Regions from separate parts of the Mesorhizobium sp. P160219 genome, predicted to be linked through region 2. Evidence: riboswitches for the same ligand, from Rfam matches in the RefSeq annotation. Region 2 holds a riboswitch; the other holds the start of a gene.
The links. Region 2 has a riboswitch for thiamine pyrophosphate ahead of thiB (thiamine ABC transporter substrate binding subunit). Riboswitches for the same ligand answer to the same signal wherever they lie in the genome.

Region 1 (4,400 bases), 2.9 Mb from region 2:
CTGCACTTCCAGCCCCAGCGTCACATTGTCGATGACGCGCCGCCACGGCATCAGCGCGTCGCGCTGCGGCATGAAGGCGAAGGGGCTGCCCTGCAATGGCGCGCCGTCGAAGCGCATGTCGCCCTCGCCTTTCAGCGCGCCGGTCAGCAACTGGAACAGCGTCGACTTGCCGGCGCCGGAAGGGCCGAGGATGGAGACGAACTCGCCGGCCGCGACATGAAGCGAAATGCCGGCGAGCACCTCAAGCGCGCCGAAGTTCTTCCTGATGTCCCGGAGTTCGAGCCGCGTCATTGACGGTTCTCTTCTGCAGCTTCAACCTTGCCGTCGCGGCTTTCGCTCCCTGCATTCTCCCAAGGCATGGCGAAGCGCTGGACGAGCACCGCAATGGCGAACAAGACAAGCGTGAGCGCGGCGCTGACGGCGACCGCGGCGAGCACCAGATCGGGCCGAAAGTTGTTCTTGGCATTGAGCATGTAGATGCCCAGCCCCTTCGCCGCCCCCGCATATTCGGCGAAGATCGCGCCGACGACGGCGTAGGTGATGGAGATGCGCAGCCCGGCGAAGAAATAGGGCAGCGCCGAAGGCAGGCGCGCCAGCCAGAAGATGCGCCAGCGCCCTGCCCCCATGGTGGCGAGCATCTGCGAAATCGCCTTGCTGGTCGCGGCAAAACCCTCGACCAGCGCCACCATCATCGGGAAGAAGGTAACGAGCGCCACAAGCAGGATTTTTGGCATCAGCCCGAAGCCGAACCACAGTACGATGAGCGGCGCGATCGCGACCAGCGGCAAGGTCTGGCTGACGATCAGCAGCGGAAACAGCGCGCGGCGCAGCGGGGCCAAGAAATCGACCAGCGCCGAAAGCACGAAGGCAGCGACCAACGAGCAGGCGAAGCCTGCTGATGTGGCGCGGATGGTGGGCAGCGTGTTGTCGGCAAGGGCAGCGCGATGCTCCCAGGCCTGCTGCAGCACGCGCGACGGCGCCGGCAGCATGGTGGGCGCAGCGCCACCATAGCGGGCGTAGAGCTCCCACGCCGCGAGGAGCAGGGCGGAGGCGCAGGCGGCGGGGATGGTCTTGGCGATGGCTGCGGCTAATCTCCCCCCTCGAGGGGGAGATGTCGCCGAAGGCGACAGAGGGGGTCGTCTCGCATAGAGCGCCCACGCCTTGCCGATGCGAAAAGGACGTCGGCGCTCCACGCGCTGGGACCCCCTCTGGCCTGCCGGCCATCTCCTGCTCGAGGGGGGAGATTCGTGGGCATCGCGGTCTTCGCCAATCGCCAATGGCTCCCCTCCTCTCTGTGCTGAGGGGTCAGAGGCATCTCCTCCACGCAATGGGTCAGATAAACCAGCCACGGCAATATCCTCAAGGAACGACGCTTGAGCCGCGGCTCAGACGGCGCTCGGGCTGTTCGCCGAGATCGTGATGTCGAGGGTGACGTGGCCGGCGCCGGGGCCGAAGCGGCAGAAGGCCTCGTTGAGCGTGGCAAACACCGCACCGGCATCGCCACGCAATTTGGTGCAGAAGTTCTTTGAGCGCTCAAAGACGCCGGACTGTTTCAGGAAATCGATGCAGCCGTAGATCTCGTCCATATGGTCGCCCGTGCCCATAACGTAGAGCGAGAACTGCGCCGCCACCGGCTGGCCGGTCGACGGCGTGGCCTGGACAGCGCGGATCGCGGCGATCTTGCGCTCGTCCAGCGGAATGGCGGGGCCGCCGGTCTCGTCGGAGCGGCAGATCGGATCGTTGGGCTCGCCCGGACAGCCGCGCGAGACCGCCGCCGAAAGCACGCAGTGCTTGCCGCTTTTGGCCGCCGCGACGAACAGGTCGCGCATGGCGGGAAACAGCACCTCGGGCGGCCCGACCATAAGGGTCGAGATGTCATCGGTTTCGATCCGCAGCCGGTCGCGCCAGGGATCGAGCGCGCCGAGCGCGCCGAGGATGACGCCGACGAAATCGTCGGTCATGGGATAAAGGGAAATCTGTGCGCCTGAAAACATCGCCCGCCTCGCTCCGCTGGTATTATCCAGATCAGCTTTAGGGTCCGAAGGCTTGCCGCCCTCATCTCAGCCCCGACGATACGGAGCACCCCTGTGGATGGGCGGGTTAAAGCACCGTTCGCGGCATTGGGGAAGCCGTTTGTTGAGGCACTGCGGGAAAGTGTTTTGGGCCAGACGTGCCGGGCGCCCGGGCGTTAACAGACGACTCGTCAGTTCGTTGCGTTATAACGTTTCCACGAACTTCTTATAACTGCGTTGAAATTCAAGCTGATAAACGTAATTATAAGAAAACGGCAGAGACTCCGCGCAGCCCTTACGGTTTCTGGATTTCCTTATCCGCGACCCCATCCGGACTGTGCTCCTGCATCGCTCGGGCTTGCCTGTGCTGGTCCCCTCGCCCCAGCGCTACGCCATCCACAAGCTGATCGTCGCCTCGCGACGCGGGCCGAGCGCTGGCGCCAAGCGGGAGAAGGATCTCCATCAAGCGCGCCTGCTGACCCAAGCGCTCGAAGCCACGCGTCGCCAGGACGACCTTGCCTTCGCCTTCATGGAAGCGTGGGACAAGGGCGAAAACTGGCGCGAGACGATCCGGGGCGGCTTGAACCTGTTCGACGCCGCCACGAGGGAAAACAGTCACACCATCCTGGGGAAATCCCTCCGCGAAATTGGTGCGACTCCTGAAGGATTCACGATGCGGGATTAGCTGAAGCGACCGCTGCTATATTCATTTTCATCGTCCCAACCGTACGAAATTGGCTTGACGCTTATTCGTACATAAAGTACGATATCTCTTTTCGCAGAGAGGAATGTCCTTGAGCACAGCGAACCATGTTGCCTTCGCCGATCTCTCTCGGCCTTTGCTGTCACCCCCGTCGTTGCCGCCGCCTTTGTTGCCGCCGCCTTTATTGCCGCCCCCTTTGTTGCCCTTGTCATTCGATCAGTGCGAACGCCTCGCCGGGGCTTGGCGAATGGCCAGCCAAGACATCGCCGACGACATCCGCTTCATCCGCCAATATCTGAAAGTCGTTGCCGAGAAGGACGAGAGGCTGTCGACCGGCACCCTTGTTCACAGCCGCGCCTATGTCGAGGCCTGCGCCGGCTGGCTGCCACAGACTGTAACGCGCTATCTGCGCCACCTGCGCCAGATCACCGAATGCGAACTGGCCATGACAGCTGCCGGCATTCGCTTTGCGCTGTCGAGTTATGCCTGGGAGGCATGAGGGCGCCTGTCGCCAAACACAAGGAATTGCGCTGCCCGTCGCAGGCGCAATTCGTCAGGTTGAGAGGCTCGGGCGCGCCTGAACGGCGGGCGCCAAGGATGGCCCGGCCAGCGAATTCCGGCCTTGCTTTATTTCGACTGGTCTTATTTCGACTTGGCCTTATTTCGATTTGGCTTTGCCGGACTTTGCGGCGGCAGGCTTCGCTGCCTTTGGCTTGGCGGCTGCCTTGGCGGGCTTGGCGTCAGCTTTCTTCGCCGCCTTTTTTGGCTTGGCGACCGCGCCATCGACTTCAGCCGTGGCCTGCTCCCAGTGTTCCTGATGCGCGCCTTCAGGCCGGCCGGCCTTTTCCCAGATCTCGTGCGCGCGCTGGCGAATGCGGTCCTGTTTGTCGTCCGTCACTTAAGCCTCCGTGGTTGGGTCCGGTCGGTTGGTCCAGATTCCACGAAAACATTAGCCGAAAATTCGGCCGGCGTCTTGAGTGACGAGACATCTCAGCGCGGGTCGGAAATCACCGCAACGCCGAGCAGCGCCGCTTTCTTGACGATCAGCCCGGCGAGGTCGGCATCCGAACGATCGGTGCCGGTGCGCTCCCGCAGGAGCGCGATCGCTTCCTTCATCGATAACAGCGCCGTGTTGCGCTCGGCCAGCAACTTGTCGCAACACGCCGCAACATTGGCGGAGTTCGGGGTCTCGACATGCGGCAACATGGCAATTCTCCTTTCATCATGTTCGTCATTCGGCCCTGCCGCCCTTTTGGGAAGAACGACAGGGCCGTATCACCGATGAATGGTTAGGTTGTCGAGCGTTACTCGACCACCTCGACAATCCTGCGCGTGCTGGGGTCGACCAACACGGTATGGTTGTCGACGACGGCGTATCTGTACTGAACGTCGGGAACCTCCTGCAGCTCGACAGTGTCAGGCAAGGCAGTGCCGACATTCAATTCGACGCCGAGCAGATTGACCGAGGCAAGCGGATGTTTCTTTACGTATTGGTGCACGACCGTGCGCTGTTCCGGGGTGATGATCACCTGCTGCTGTGCCGGCTGCGTGACGATGACCTCGTCGGCGGCGGCAATGCCGATACCAGCGATCATGGCGAGCCCGGCGACGGCGGGAATAAGGATGGTTTTCATCTTCGTCTCCTGTCGTTGTTGGCGAGCTCCGCCGTGTTCCCGCATGAGGCG
Region 2 (4,400 bases):
CAGCATTTCCAGCTCCAGCCACTCTTCCTCGAGTGCGGCCAGCGTGGCGCGTTCCTTGTCGAGGGCGGCGATGGTCTTTTGGAACGAGGCCGGGTCGCGCTCGTAATAGGCGGGATCGGCAATGTTGTTTTCCAACCGCGAGATCGAGGCCATTACCGCCTCGATCTTCTTGGGCAAGGATTCCAGGGCGAATTTCTGCTTGAACGACAGTTTCTTCGACGGCCCTTTTGGCGCTGCCGGCTCGCTCTTGCCCGGCGCCGGCGCATCGCTGGTTTCGGCCTTGGCGCGCGCCTTGCGGTCGTCGAGCCGGGTGCCGCCGCGCTGCGCCAGCATGTCGGAATAGCCACCGGCATATTCGATCCAGCGGCCGCCTCCGTCCGGGGCGATGATGCTGGTGACGGTGCGGTCGAGGAAGTCGCGGTCGTGGCTGACCAGGATGACCGTGCCGGCAAAGCCGGCGACAAGTTCCTGCAACAGTTCCAGCGTCTCCATGTCGAGATCGTTGGTCGGCTCGTCGAGCACCAGAAGGTTGGCCGGCCGCGCCAGAACACGCGCCAGGAGCAGCCGCGCCCGTTCGCCGCCGGACAGCTCGCGCACCGGGGTGCGCGCCTGTTCCGGCTTGAACAGGAAATCCTTCATGTAGGACACGACATGGCGCTGCTCGCCATTGATGACGAGGTTTTCGCCGCGCCCGTCCGTGAGATACTGCGCCAGGGTCTCGGCCGGATCGACCGCCTCGCGCTTCTGGTCGAGCGTGGCGATTTCCAGATTGGTGCCGAGCCGCACCGAGCCGGCATCGGGCTTCATCTCGCCGGTGAGCATCTTCAACAGCGTCGTCTTGCCGGCGCCGTTCGGCCCGACAAGGCCGACGCGATCGCCGCGCTGGATGCGGGTCGAGAAGCCCTTGACCACGGTCAGGTCGCCAAAACTCTTCTCGATGTTCTTGGCCTCAATCACCAGCTTGCCGGATTCGGCGGCGTCGCTGGCCACCATGGTCGCCGAGCCCTCGGCGCCGCGATGGCCGCGAAAACGCTGGCGCATGGTCTGCAGTTCGCCCAGGCGGCGCATGTTGCGTTTGCGGCGAGCCGTCACGCCATAGCGCAGCCAATGCTCCTCGCGCACGATCTGGCGGCCGAGCTTGTGCTGTTCGCGCTCTTCCTCTTCCAGCACAAGGTCGCGCCATTCCTCGAAATGGCCAAAGCCCTTGTCGAGGCGGCGGGTCTGGCCACGGTCGAGCCAGACAGTGGCGCGCGAGACGCGTTCGAGGAAGCGACGGTCGTGCGAGATGACGATCAGCGCCGAAGACGTCCGGACAAGCTCTTCTTCCAGCCATTCGATGACCGACAAATCGAGATGGTTCGTCGGCTCATCAAGCAGCAGAATATCGGGTTCGGGCGCCATGACGCGGGCAAGTGCTGCGCGGCGCGCCTCGCCGCCGGAGAGATCGTTGGGGTTCTCCGTGCCGGCGAGGCCGAGATGCTCCATCAGATATGTGGCGCGGTAGGGATCGTCGGCAGGCCCAAGCCCGGCCTCGACATAGGCGCGCACATTGGCAAAGCCGTCCATGTCGGGCATTTGCGGGAGATAGCGCACCGTTGCCGAAGGCTGGCGGAAGACCTCGCCGTCTTGCGGCTCGATCAGACCAGCAGCAATCTTCAGGAGCGTCGACTTGCCGGAGCCGTTGCGGCCGACGAGCGCGATCTTGTCACCGGCGGACGCCGTCAGTTCGGCGCCATCGAGCAGCGGCGTGCCGCCAAAGGTCAGTCTTATGCCGTCGAGGTTGAGAAGGGGCGGGGCCATGTCAGCTTTCAGGCAAGGGGTAGGGGTGGGCGAGCAGCAGCGCGCGGCCATGGCCGAGCGCGATTTCGAGGCCGCCCCCGGTCGTGTTGGACTTGACCTCGTTCGAGATGGTCAGCGACGAGCCGAACACGACCTCGACATGGTCGAGCGGCCACTTCGCGCCGGACACGGTGAGGCCCGAAAGATCGGAAAAGCCGAGCACCGAAAACAGCGTTCCGTCGGCATAGTCGAAGCCGGCCTTGCCAGGCAGCAGAGGGGCGCCTTCCTGCGCTCCGCTGGTCAACAGCAATTTTGTGCCGGCCTCGGCCAGCCGCAGGCTGAGCGCCAGATGGAGGAAGGCGTGGTCGGCGCGCTTGCCGCCGAAAGCGCCGGCCAGCACCAGGCTGGTGGCGCCGCGTTCCAATGCCGCCGCGATCGCCAGTTCGCCATCGGTCTTGTCCTTTTCGGGAGGAAACACCTCCCGCGGCACGGCGGCGAGATCGGCAGGCAGGTCCGCCGGCACGGAATCGAAATCGCCGACCCACAGCTCCGGCATCACGCCGAGCAGGCGGGCATGATCGATGCCGGCGTCGGCGGCGATGACGCGCGTGCCCGCGACCTGGCGGTCGAGCCGCGGCGTGCGGACGAGATCGCCGCCAAGCAGGATGGTGAATGTGCTCATATCCGCTGGCCCTTACCAGCCCCGCCGACGAAACGGAAGGCCGAGCGGCACCGTCACTCTTTGTTGGAGCATGATCTTTTTCCGGAAACGGATTCCACTTTCCGGGATCACGCTCGGGCAAACTTCCACTTGCGTGGCACCTTGGCCGGGCCTATGTGTCGAAACGCTCTAACGGGGTGCCGGACGCGATCTTCGCGGACCGGCTGAGAGGCAGTCTCGCCAACCCGCTGAACCTGATCCGGTTTGTACCGGCGGAGGGATTAGACGCTTCGGACAGCCCGACGCCTCAATTCCTTTCAACACGAATGAAGGAGGCGCCGATGCGCATTTTTTTGTCCCGTCTTGTCCCAGCGCTGGGGCTTGCTGTTTCGCTACTGGCAAGCCCTGCGTGCGCGCAGGAAAAACTCACGATCTATACCTATGAGAGTTTCACTGCCGACTGGGGTCCAGGCCCCCAGGTGAAGAAGGAATTCGAGGCCGAGTGTGGCTGCAGCGTCGACTTCGTCTCGGTCGCCGACGGCGTCGCACTTCTCAACCGCGTCAAGCTCGAAGGTGCCTCGACCAAGGCCGATATCGTGCTTGGTCTCGACACCAACCTCACCGCGGAAGCCAAGGCTTCCGGCCTGTTTGTCCCACATGGCGCGGTGGCTGAAAACAACGTGCCGGGCGGCTGGAGCGACGACACTTTCGTGCCCTACGATTATGGTTATTTCGCCGTCGTCTACGACACCGAAAAGCTGAAGAGCCCGCCGAAGAGCCTGAAGGAACTGGTCGAGGGCGATGCCGCCGACAAGATCGTCATCCAGGATCCGAGGACGTCGACGCCGGGCCTCGGCCTGCTGCTGTGGGTCAAGTCGGTCTATGGCGACAAGGCGCCGGAAGCCTGGGCGAAACTCAAGGGCAAAGTGCTGACGGTGACGCCGGGCTGGAGCGAGGCCTATGGCCTGTTCTCCAAGGGCGAGGCGCCGATGGTGCTTTCCTATACGACGTCGCCGGCCTACCACATGGTGGCCGAGAACACCGGGCGCTACCAGGCGGCCTCGTTCGAGGAAGGCGAGTATCTGCAGGTCGAGGTCGCCGGCATCACCACCACGGGCGCGAAGAACCCGCTGGCGGCGAAGTTCCTGGCCTTCATGACCGGGCCGAAATTCCAGGATGTCATTCCGGAGACCAACTGGATGTTCCCGGCCGGGAAAACCGACAAGCCGCTCAATCCGGCTTTTGATAGGCTGGTCAAGCCGGCGAAGACCTTGCTGTTCAGCCCGGAAGAGGTCGCGGCAAATCGCAAGGCCTGGGTGGATGAATGGCTGGCGGTGATGAGCAAGTAGATTTGGCTGTATAGTCAAAAGATGAGTGCTCTACGGCGCCCCCCTCTGTCCTGCCGGACATCTCCCCCACGAGGGGGGAGATTGGCCTTTACGTTGACTTTCGCCAATCTCCGAAGCTGCAGGAATGAGCGGAGCGCTAAAACCGCCAATCTCCCCCCTCGTGGGGGAGATGTCCGGCAGGACAGAGGGGGGCGCGAAGGAACGCGACGCCCGGTAAAGAGTGCAACGCTCTGACCCCCGCATCACGGCCGGCATTGTCGCGCTTGCGGCAATCGCGCTGCTGATCGGTGGCGCCTTCGCCGGCCTTATCCGCGAAGGCGCGCACGACCTTTCCGGCGCCGCGTCCGCCTTTGACCTCTATCTCCTGCGCGTTGTCCGCTTCACGCTCTGGCAGGCTGCGCTCTCGATGCTGCTTTCCGCCGTACCGGCGCTGTTCGTCGCCCGGGCGCTGTCGCGGCATCCGCGCTTCTTCGGACGCGGCTTCATCCTGCAGCTGTTTACTGTGCCCCTTGCCTTGCCGGCGATTGTCGCAGCGCTGGGCATACTGGCGCTCTATGGCCGCGCCGGTTATTTCGCCGCGATCGGTGGCCAGAGCTGGCCCGACATCTATG

Region 1: linked by a shared signal. The riboswitch ahead of AC3EMP_RS15485 (YkoF family thiamine/hydroxymethylpyrimidine-binding protein) and the one ahead of thiB (thiamine ABC transporter substrate binding subunit) in region 2 are both predicted to bind thiamine pyrophosphate.

The regions. Positions count from the first base shown of each region.
Region 1 is NZ_JBYNWG010000001.1:3,199,131-3,203,530, reverse strand. It holds gene AC3EMP_RS15495 (ABC transporter ATP-binding protein) at 1-291, opposite strand, end outside; gene AC3EMP_RS15490 (ABC transporter permease) at 288-1,130, opposite strand; gene AC3EMP_RS15485 (YkoF family thiamine/hydroxymethylpyrimidine-binding protein) at 1,386-1,994, opposite strand; TPP riboswitch at 1,985-2,097, opposite strand; partial or broken gene AC3EMP_RS15480 (GSU2403 family nucleotidyltransferase fold protein) at 2,308-2,697, shown strand; gene AC3EMP_RS15475 (hypothetical protein) at 2,963-3,214, shown strand; gene AC3EMP_RS15470 (DUF2934 domain-containing protein) at 3,374-3,613, opposite strand; gene AC3EMP_RS15465 (hypothetical protein) at 3,706-3,921, opposite strand; gene AC3EMP_RS15460 (DUF1236 domain-containing protein) at 4,020-4,349, opposite strand.
Region 2 is NZ_JBYNWG010000001.1:314,863-319,262, reverse strand. It holds gene AC3EMP_RS01600 (ABC-F family ATP-binding cassette domain-containing protein) at 1-1,800, opposite strand, end outside; gene AC3EMP_RS01595 (thiamine diphosphokinase) at 1,802-2,461, opposite strand; TPP riboswitch at 2,624-2,738, shown strand; gene thiB (thiamine ABC transporter substrate binding subunit) at 2,782-3,789, shown strand; gene thiP (thiamine/thiamine pyrophosphate ABC transporter permease) at 4,010-4,400, shown strand, end outside.